2 regions of the Peribacillus sp. ACCC06369 genome follow, and region 1 is predicted to be linked to the other one. Evidence: a T-box and tRNA genes for the amino acid it is inferred to sense, from the RefSeq annotation. Region 1 holds a T-box; the other holds one or more tRNA genes.
The links. The T-box of region 1 lies ahead of pheS (phenylalanine--tRNA ligase subunit alpha). A T-box ahead of a tRNA ligase gene usually reads a tRNA of that ligase, here a tRNA-Phe.

Region 1 (3,371 bases):
CAAGCACTTCATCACTTAATCCGAGTTCCTCCAATGCATCATTCCCCACTTCCACATCATTAGGGAAAACGAAGATGCCTGTAGCATAATCCTTGGACACGAGCTTGGACTCGAAGCCCAATTCTTGAAGCGAGCAAATCATCCCGTGCGATTCTTCTCCGCGAAGTTTCGCTTTCTTGATTTTGAAATTACCTGGAAGGACTGCGCCAACAGTAGCGACTGCAACTTTTTGGCCTTTATCGACATTCGGTGCCCCACAGATGATTTGAACGGGATTTTCGGCCCCGATATCAACTTGGCATTTATTCAATTTATCCGCATTTGGATGCTGTTCACGTTCAATGACATGCCCGATGACGACTCCCTTAAGCCCTTCACTTTTCTTTTCTACCCCTTCAACCTCAATGCCGCTTTTCGTGATTTTGTCTGCTAGCTCCGTCGCATTGATGCCTGAAAGGTCAACATAATCTTGTAACCATTTATATGACACAAACATGGTAGGTCCTCCTTTTTAAAATAAAAATTTATGCTTCGTGATGGTTGAATTGTTTTAAGAATCGAACATCATTCGTATAGAAATGACGAATATCGTCCACACCGTATTTCAACATGGCAATCCGTTCCACGCCAATTCCAAATGCGAATCCAGAGTATTTCTTGGAATCGAAGCCAGCCATTTCAAGGACGTTCGGATGAACGATCCCGCCGCCAAGCACTTCGATCCAGCCTGTTTGTTTACATACGCTACAGCCTTTACCACCGCAGATTTTACAAGAAATATCCACTTCGACGGAAGGCTCCGTAAATGGGAAGAAACTTGGACGAAGACGGATTTCACGGTCTTGCCCGAATACTTTTTTCGCAAATACGTCAAGCGTTCCTTTCAGGTCGCTCATGCTGATGTTCTCATCGATGACCAAGCCCTCAATTTGTTGGAATTGATGGGAGTGTGTCGCATCATCGTTATCACGGCGATATACTTTACCCGGGCAGATGATTTTAACAGGACCTTGACCTTTATGTTTTTCCATGGTTCTTGCTTGAACCGGTGAAGTGTGCGTACGCATCAGGATTTCATCCGTGATGTAGAAGGAGTCCTGCATATCACGTGCCGGATGGCTTTTTGGCAAGTTAAGTGCCTCGAAGTTGTAGTAGTCGCTTTCAACTTCGGGACCTTCTGCAACCGTATAACCCATACCGATGAATAAGTCTTCGATTTCCTCCACGACACGTGTTAATGGGTGAAGATTCCCCTTGTTAACCGGACGTCCTGGAAGTGTGACGTCAATCGTTTCAGTTGCTAGCTTAGCATTGACTGCCGCAGTTTCAAGTGCTTTTTGTTTCTCCTCGATCTTTGTTGCGATCGCTTCCCGAACATCATTGGCTAGTGCCCCGATTTTCGGACGTTCTTCGGCAGATAATTTACCCATGCCGCGCAATACCTCAGTGATTGGTCCTTTTTTCCCTAAATAAGCGACACGTACTTCATTCAGTTCCTTTAATTCGGAAGCGGCGGCAACTTTTTGCAACGCTTCTTCCTGCAGTTCTAGTAAACGTTCCTGCATCATGTCTTCCTCCTTTATTTTCCTTTTGTAAAAATGAACACAAAAAAACCCCAATCCCTAAAGGGACGAGGTTTATGTATCGCGGTACCACCCTTATTAGTGCATGAACAAATAAACTTCTGCACTCACTTCATTAAAAATAACGGCTCTTCACCGGAACATTTTTCGGACATTTTGTCTTCCCAATGCCAACTCGAAAGGTGAATTCCCTTAAGCAGTGCCATAAAAATGCTTTCAGTCAAGGCATTTTTTCCCTGGATATGGATAACTTAAGTTACTACTCTTTGTCATCGTTGTTTCAATATAAAATTCAGTTTTATTATATTATAATTCCACGGCCGTTTCAAATCGATTTTCGTAAATGGTACATTAAAATCCCGGCAGCGATCCCCACATTCAGAGATTCGCTTTTTCCGTAGATGGGAATATAAAGGTTTTTAGTCGTTTTCTCCAGTAATTCCTTCGATACTCCTTGGCCTTCATTGCCGACCAGCAGGGCAAATCGGGAAGACTTTTCCACTTCTTCAAATGGAGATGCGCCTTCCAATGCAGTGCCATAGACCGGTGTGCCGATTTGCTTCAGCTCATCGATGATTTCGGAAAGGTTCCCTTTAATGACAGGCATATGGAATAGGCTCCCTTGTGTCGAACGTACCACTTTGGGATTATACAAGTCGGCACACCCTTCGCCAAGAATGACCGCATCGATTCCAGCTGCATCCGCTGTCCTGATCATCGTTCCAATATTCCCCGGATCCTGGACAGCATCGATCAACAATAGTTTATCCGGATTAATGGACGTCATGCTCGTTGATTTCTGTTCACAAACAGCTGCAATTCCCTGTGGGGCTTCGGTATCGCATATCGCCTTCATAATATCATTTTTTACATAGATGACTTCTGTGCCTTCCAGCTTAAAATGGGCTGGCATTTCAGTTTCTTCATTGACGATCACTTCCATGACGATATCTTCTTTTAAGGCTTCTTCAACTAGGTGAAAACCCTCGACTAAATATTTGCCTGTTTTATCTCGTTCTTTTTTCGTCAATAGCTTTTTCCATTGCTTCACTTGCGAGTTTTTTACCGATTCGATATATTTCAAGGGTAAACGCTCCTTTAACTTAACACTGATTTTCCTATTATAACGCAATTCACATACATATTGCATGCGAGTTTGTGAAATGCTATTAATGTCAGTCATTATGTGTTAGAGGAGGAATAATTGTGAATTTAAACCTACGTAATGCGATCATCCAAAATGTATCTGGAAATTCGCAAGAGCAGCTGGAAGACACGATTGTCGATGCCATACAGAATGGCGAGGAAAAAATGCTTCCTGGATTGGGAGTATTATTCGAGGTCATCTGGCAAAATTCATCTGAACAGGAAAAACAGGAAATGATCACTGCCCTCGAAGAAGGATTAAAAAAATAACAGCCCTCAAAGGCTGTTATTTTTTTGATTAGCTTACTTCTTCATTGGTACCACTTTACCGGCGCCAGCCTTCAATTCTTCGATAGAGACTTCTTCATCGATAAGAAGAATGAATTTCTTAGCGCCCACTTCTTTAAGCATCGCTTTTGTCTCAGCAAAAGAGTAGCCGTATTTCGTGAAAAAGCTGCGTAAATCTCCAGATCCTTCATCAGTGAAGTAGTGGAAAATTTTTAAAAAAAGAGTATCCTCCTTATCCTGATTGGCGATGATCAGGATATCCGTATGTTCATTTCCAAGCTGCACATCATTTTTTATATCAGCTGCTACTGTCATTTGGGAGCCAGTCACGCCTTTTGCTTGTAAATCTTGAAT
Region 2 (3,371 bases), 950 kb from region 1:
ACTACGATTCGGGTAATAGATAATACAACCATCTTACCAAAATAAAATAAGATATGGACTTTAGAAGGAGTGAAACGGATATGGCAACCAAACAGCAAATTCAAAAATTCAAAAAAGAACTGCTTCAAGAAAAAGATGAGCTTGGAAACAGGATTCAAAATGATGAACAATCCGTTCTGGATAAAAGCCAGACTGAATCCGTAGGGGAATTATCATCCTATGATAATCATCCTGCTGACCTAGGAACAGAATTATTCGAGATGGAACGGAACCAAGCACTGGATGAGCATGCACAATCTGAAATGGAGAAAATCGAAGATGCATTGTATGCCATAGAAGAGGGTACGTATGGCCATTGTAAAACCTGCAATATAGAAATACCCATCGATAGGCTTGAAGCGATCCCAAGCACTCTTTACTGTGTCGAGCATGCCCCAGAACGGCCTACTGCACAAGACCGACCAGTGGAAGAGGATATATTGATTCCATCCAAGGGTGATCATTTTGAAAATCGTCATGGAAATGAAATAGTGGATAAAGAGGATAGCTTTGGTGAAGTCGCCAAATTCGGTACATCCGAAACGCCATCTGATTACACCGGCGATCATGACAATTATAATGATCTTTATAAAACCGAAGATGAAACGGATGGATTTCCAGAAGACTATGAAGGATTTGCAGCAAATGATATCGAAGGAAAAAATAGGGTGGATATACCGAACAAAAAGCAAAAGGAATATGAAGATACATTAGATGAAGAAAATATCGATTCCCAGCTTGGAGACATTCCTTATAAACAAAAAGATACTTATATCAATGAAAAGAAATGAAAAAAAGAAGCATACATGGATGTATGCTTCCTTTTTTGTTATGACCCGTACGGGATTCGAACCCGTGTTACCGCCGTGAAAGGGCGGTGTCTTAACCGCTTGACCAACGGGCCAAATGGCGGAGAAGGAGGGATTTGAACCCTCGCGCCGCTCGCGCGACCTACACCCTTAGCAGGGGCGCCTCTTCAGCCTCTTGAGTACTTCCCCATGGCTCCGCAGGTAGGACTCGAACCTACGACCGTTCGGTTAACAGCCGAATGCTCTACCACTGAGCTACTGCGGAACAATATAAATATGGTGGGCCTAAATGGACTCGAACCATCGACCTCACGCTTATCAGGCGTGCGCTCTAACCAGCTGAGCTATAGGCCCATATTTGGAGCGGGTGAAGGGAATCGAACCCTCATCATCAGCTTGGAAGGCTGAGGTTTTACCACTAAACTACACCCGCGAAATGGGGCGACTGATGGGAATCGAACCCACGAATGCCTGAACCACAATCAGGTGCGTTAACCACTTCGCCACAACCGCCGTAATATGAAAGATATGGTGGCTCAGGACGGAATCGAACCGCCGACACAAGGATTTTCAGTCCTTTGCTCTACCGACTGAGCTACTGAGCCACATTTGTATTAAATTTAAAAAATGGCGGTCCCGACGGGAATCGAACCCGCGATCTCCTGCGTGACAGGCAGGCATGTTAACCGCTACACCACGGGACCTAATAATTGCGGGGACAGGATTTGAACCTGCGACCTTCGGGTTATGAGCCCGACGAGCTACCGGACTGCTCCACCCCGCGACGGTATTAATGAAACGATTTGCATCAAGTTTTCGTGTATATTGTTTTTTCGCTTCCTCTATGTAAGGTTGTTTCAAAACAACTTGCTGCTTTTTAAAAAATGGAGGAGGTAGAGGGATTCGAACCCCCGCGGGATTTGACTCCCCTGTCGGTTTTCAAGACCGATCCCTTCAGCCGAACTTGGGTATACCTCCACGGCTTTAAAAAATGCATATGGTGGACCTTGTAGGACTCGAACCTACGACCGGACGGTTATGAGCCGTCTGCTCTAACCAGCTGAGCTAAAGGTCCTTATATTTATTGGTAGCGGCGGAGGGGATCGAACCCCCGACCTCACGGGTATGAACCGTACGCTCTAGCCAGCTGAGCTACACCGCCAATATAATATAAGTATCTGATTGAAAAATGGTGGAGCCTAGCGGGATCGAACCGCTGACCTCCTGCGTGCAAGGCAGGCGCTCTCCCAGCTGAGCTAAGGCCCCATTCATTAAAAATCACGTGGTCGGGAAGACAGGATTCGAACCTGCGACCCCTTGGTCCCAAACCAAGTGCTCTACCAAGCTGAGCTACTTCCCGCAATAAAACATGGTGCGCCCGGCGGGAGTCGAACCTACAACCTTCTGATTCGTAGTCAGATGCTCTATCCAATTGAGCTACGGGCGCATATTAAGATGGTGCCGAGGACCGGAATCGAACCGGTACGGTAGTCACCTACCGCAGGATTTTAAGTCCTGTGCGTCTGCCAGTTCCGCCACCCCGGCACATACGAAAAGTGGAGCGGAAGACGGGATTCGAACCCGCGACCCCAACCTTGGCAAGGTTGTATTCTACCACTGAACTACTTCCGCATGAAAGATGCGGGTGAAGGGACTTGAACCCCCACGCCTTGCGGCGCCAGATCCTAAGTCTGGTGCGTCTGCCAATTCCGCCACACCCGCATATAAAATGGTGAGCCATGAAGGATTCGAACCTTCGACCCTCTGATTAAAAGTCAGATGCTCTACCAACTGAGCTAATGGCTCGTGCTTGTACTATTTCAAAAAATGGTGCCGGCAAGAGGACTTGAACCCCCAACCTACTGATTACAAGTCAGTTGCTCTACCAGTTGAGCTACACCGGCAGGTGTAAAATGGTGGAGGATGACGGGATCGAACCGCCGACCCTCTGCTTGTAAGGCAGATGCTCTCCCAGCTGAGCTAATCCTCCATATAAAACCTGCTTGGCGACGTCCTACTCTCACAGGGGGAAACCCCCAACTACCATCGGCGCTGAAGAGCTTAACTGCCGTGTTCGGAATGGGAACGGGTGTGACCTCTTCGCTATCGTCACCAAACATTGTTAACATTTTTTCAAGACATATATTATTATAACGTCTTTTCGAAAAAATGCAAGAAGAAATTTTCATTCCTTCAAAACTAGATAATAAGAAGGTATTTCATTTTTTAAAAAGCGTTGGTTAAGTCCTCGATCTATTAGTATCAGTCAGCTCCACATGTCGCCACGCTTCCACCTCTGACCTATCAACCTGATCATCTTTCAGGGATCTTACTAGCTTGCGCCATGGGAAATCTCATCTTGAGGGGGGCTTCATGCTTAGATGCTTTCAGCACTTATCCCGTCCGCACGTAGCTACCCAGCTATGCCTTTGGCAAGACAACTGGTACACCAGCGGTGCGTCCATCCCGGTCCTCTCGTACTAAGGACAGCTCCTCTCAAATTTCCTGCGCCCGCGACGGATA

Region 2: it has a tRNA-Phe gene. The T-box ahead of pheS (phenylalanine--tRNA ligase subunit alpha) is inferred to sense a tRNA for this amino acid. The anticodon was not compared.

The regions. Positions count from the first base shown of each region.
Region 1 covers NZ_JAUCEN010000002.1:3,867,684-3,871,054, forward strand. The annotation lists gene pheT (phenylalanine--tRNA ligase subunit beta) at 1-496, opposite strand, end outside; gene pheS (phenylalanine--tRNA ligase subunit alpha) at 525-1,565, opposite strand; T-box leader at 1,624-1,865, opposite strand; gene QUF78_RS19650 (TrmH family RNA methyltransferase) at 1,909-2,667, opposite strand; gene sspI (small acid-soluble spore protein SspI) at 2,790-2,999, shown strand; gene QUF78_RS19660 (general stress protein) at 3,033-3,371, opposite strand, start outside.
Region 2 covers NZ_JAUCEN010000002.1:4,819,407-4,822,777, forward strand. The annotation lists gene QUF78_RS24415 (TraR/DksA C4-type zinc finger protein) at 81-830, shown strand; tRNA gene QUF78_RS24420 (tRNA-Glu) at 872-943, opposite strand; tRNA gene QUF78_RS24425 (tRNA-Ser) at 947-1,037, opposite strand; tRNA gene QUF78_RS24430 (tRNA-Asn) at 1,039-1,113, opposite strand; tRNA gene QUF78_RS24435 (tRNA-Ile) at 1,126-1,202, opposite strand; tRNA gene QUF78_RS24440 (tRNA-Gly) at 1,208-1,281, opposite strand; tRNA gene QUF78_RS24445 (tRNA-His) at 1,286-1,361, opposite strand; tRNA gene QUF78_RS24450 (tRNA-Phe) at 1,378-1,453, opposite strand; tRNA gene QUF78_RS24455 (tRNA-Asp) at 1,477-1,552, opposite strand; tRNA gene QUF78_RS24460 (tRNA-Met) at 1,559-1,632, opposite strand; tRNA gene QUF78_RS24465 (tRNA-Ser) at 1,734-1,826, opposite strand; tRNA gene QUF78_RS24470 (tRNA-Ile) at 1,847-1,923, opposite strand; tRNA gene QUF78_RS24475 (tRNA-Met) at 1,934-2,010, opposite strand; tRNA gene QUF78_RS24480 (tRNA-Ala) at 2,039-2,114, opposite strand; tRNA gene QUF78_RS24485 (tRNA-Pro) at 2,132-2,208, opposite strand; tRNA gene QUF78_RS24490 (tRNA-Arg) at 2,219-2,295, opposite strand; tRNA gene QUF78_RS24495 (tRNA-Leu) at 2,305-2,393, opposite strand; tRNA gene QUF78_RS24500 (tRNA-Gly) at 2,406-2,480, opposite strand; tRNA gene QUF78_RS24505 (tRNA-Leu) at 2,489-2,570, opposite strand; tRNA gene QUF78_RS24510 (tRNA-Lys) at 2,579-2,654, opposite strand; tRNA gene QUF78_RS24515 (tRNA-Thr) at 2,677-2,752, opposite strand; tRNA gene QUF78_RS24520 (tRNA-Val) at 2,763-2,838, opposite strand; rRNA gene rrf (5S ribosomal RNA) at 2,850-2,965, opposite strand; rRNA gene QUF78_RS24530 (23S ribosomal RNA) at 3,085-3,371, opposite strand, start outside.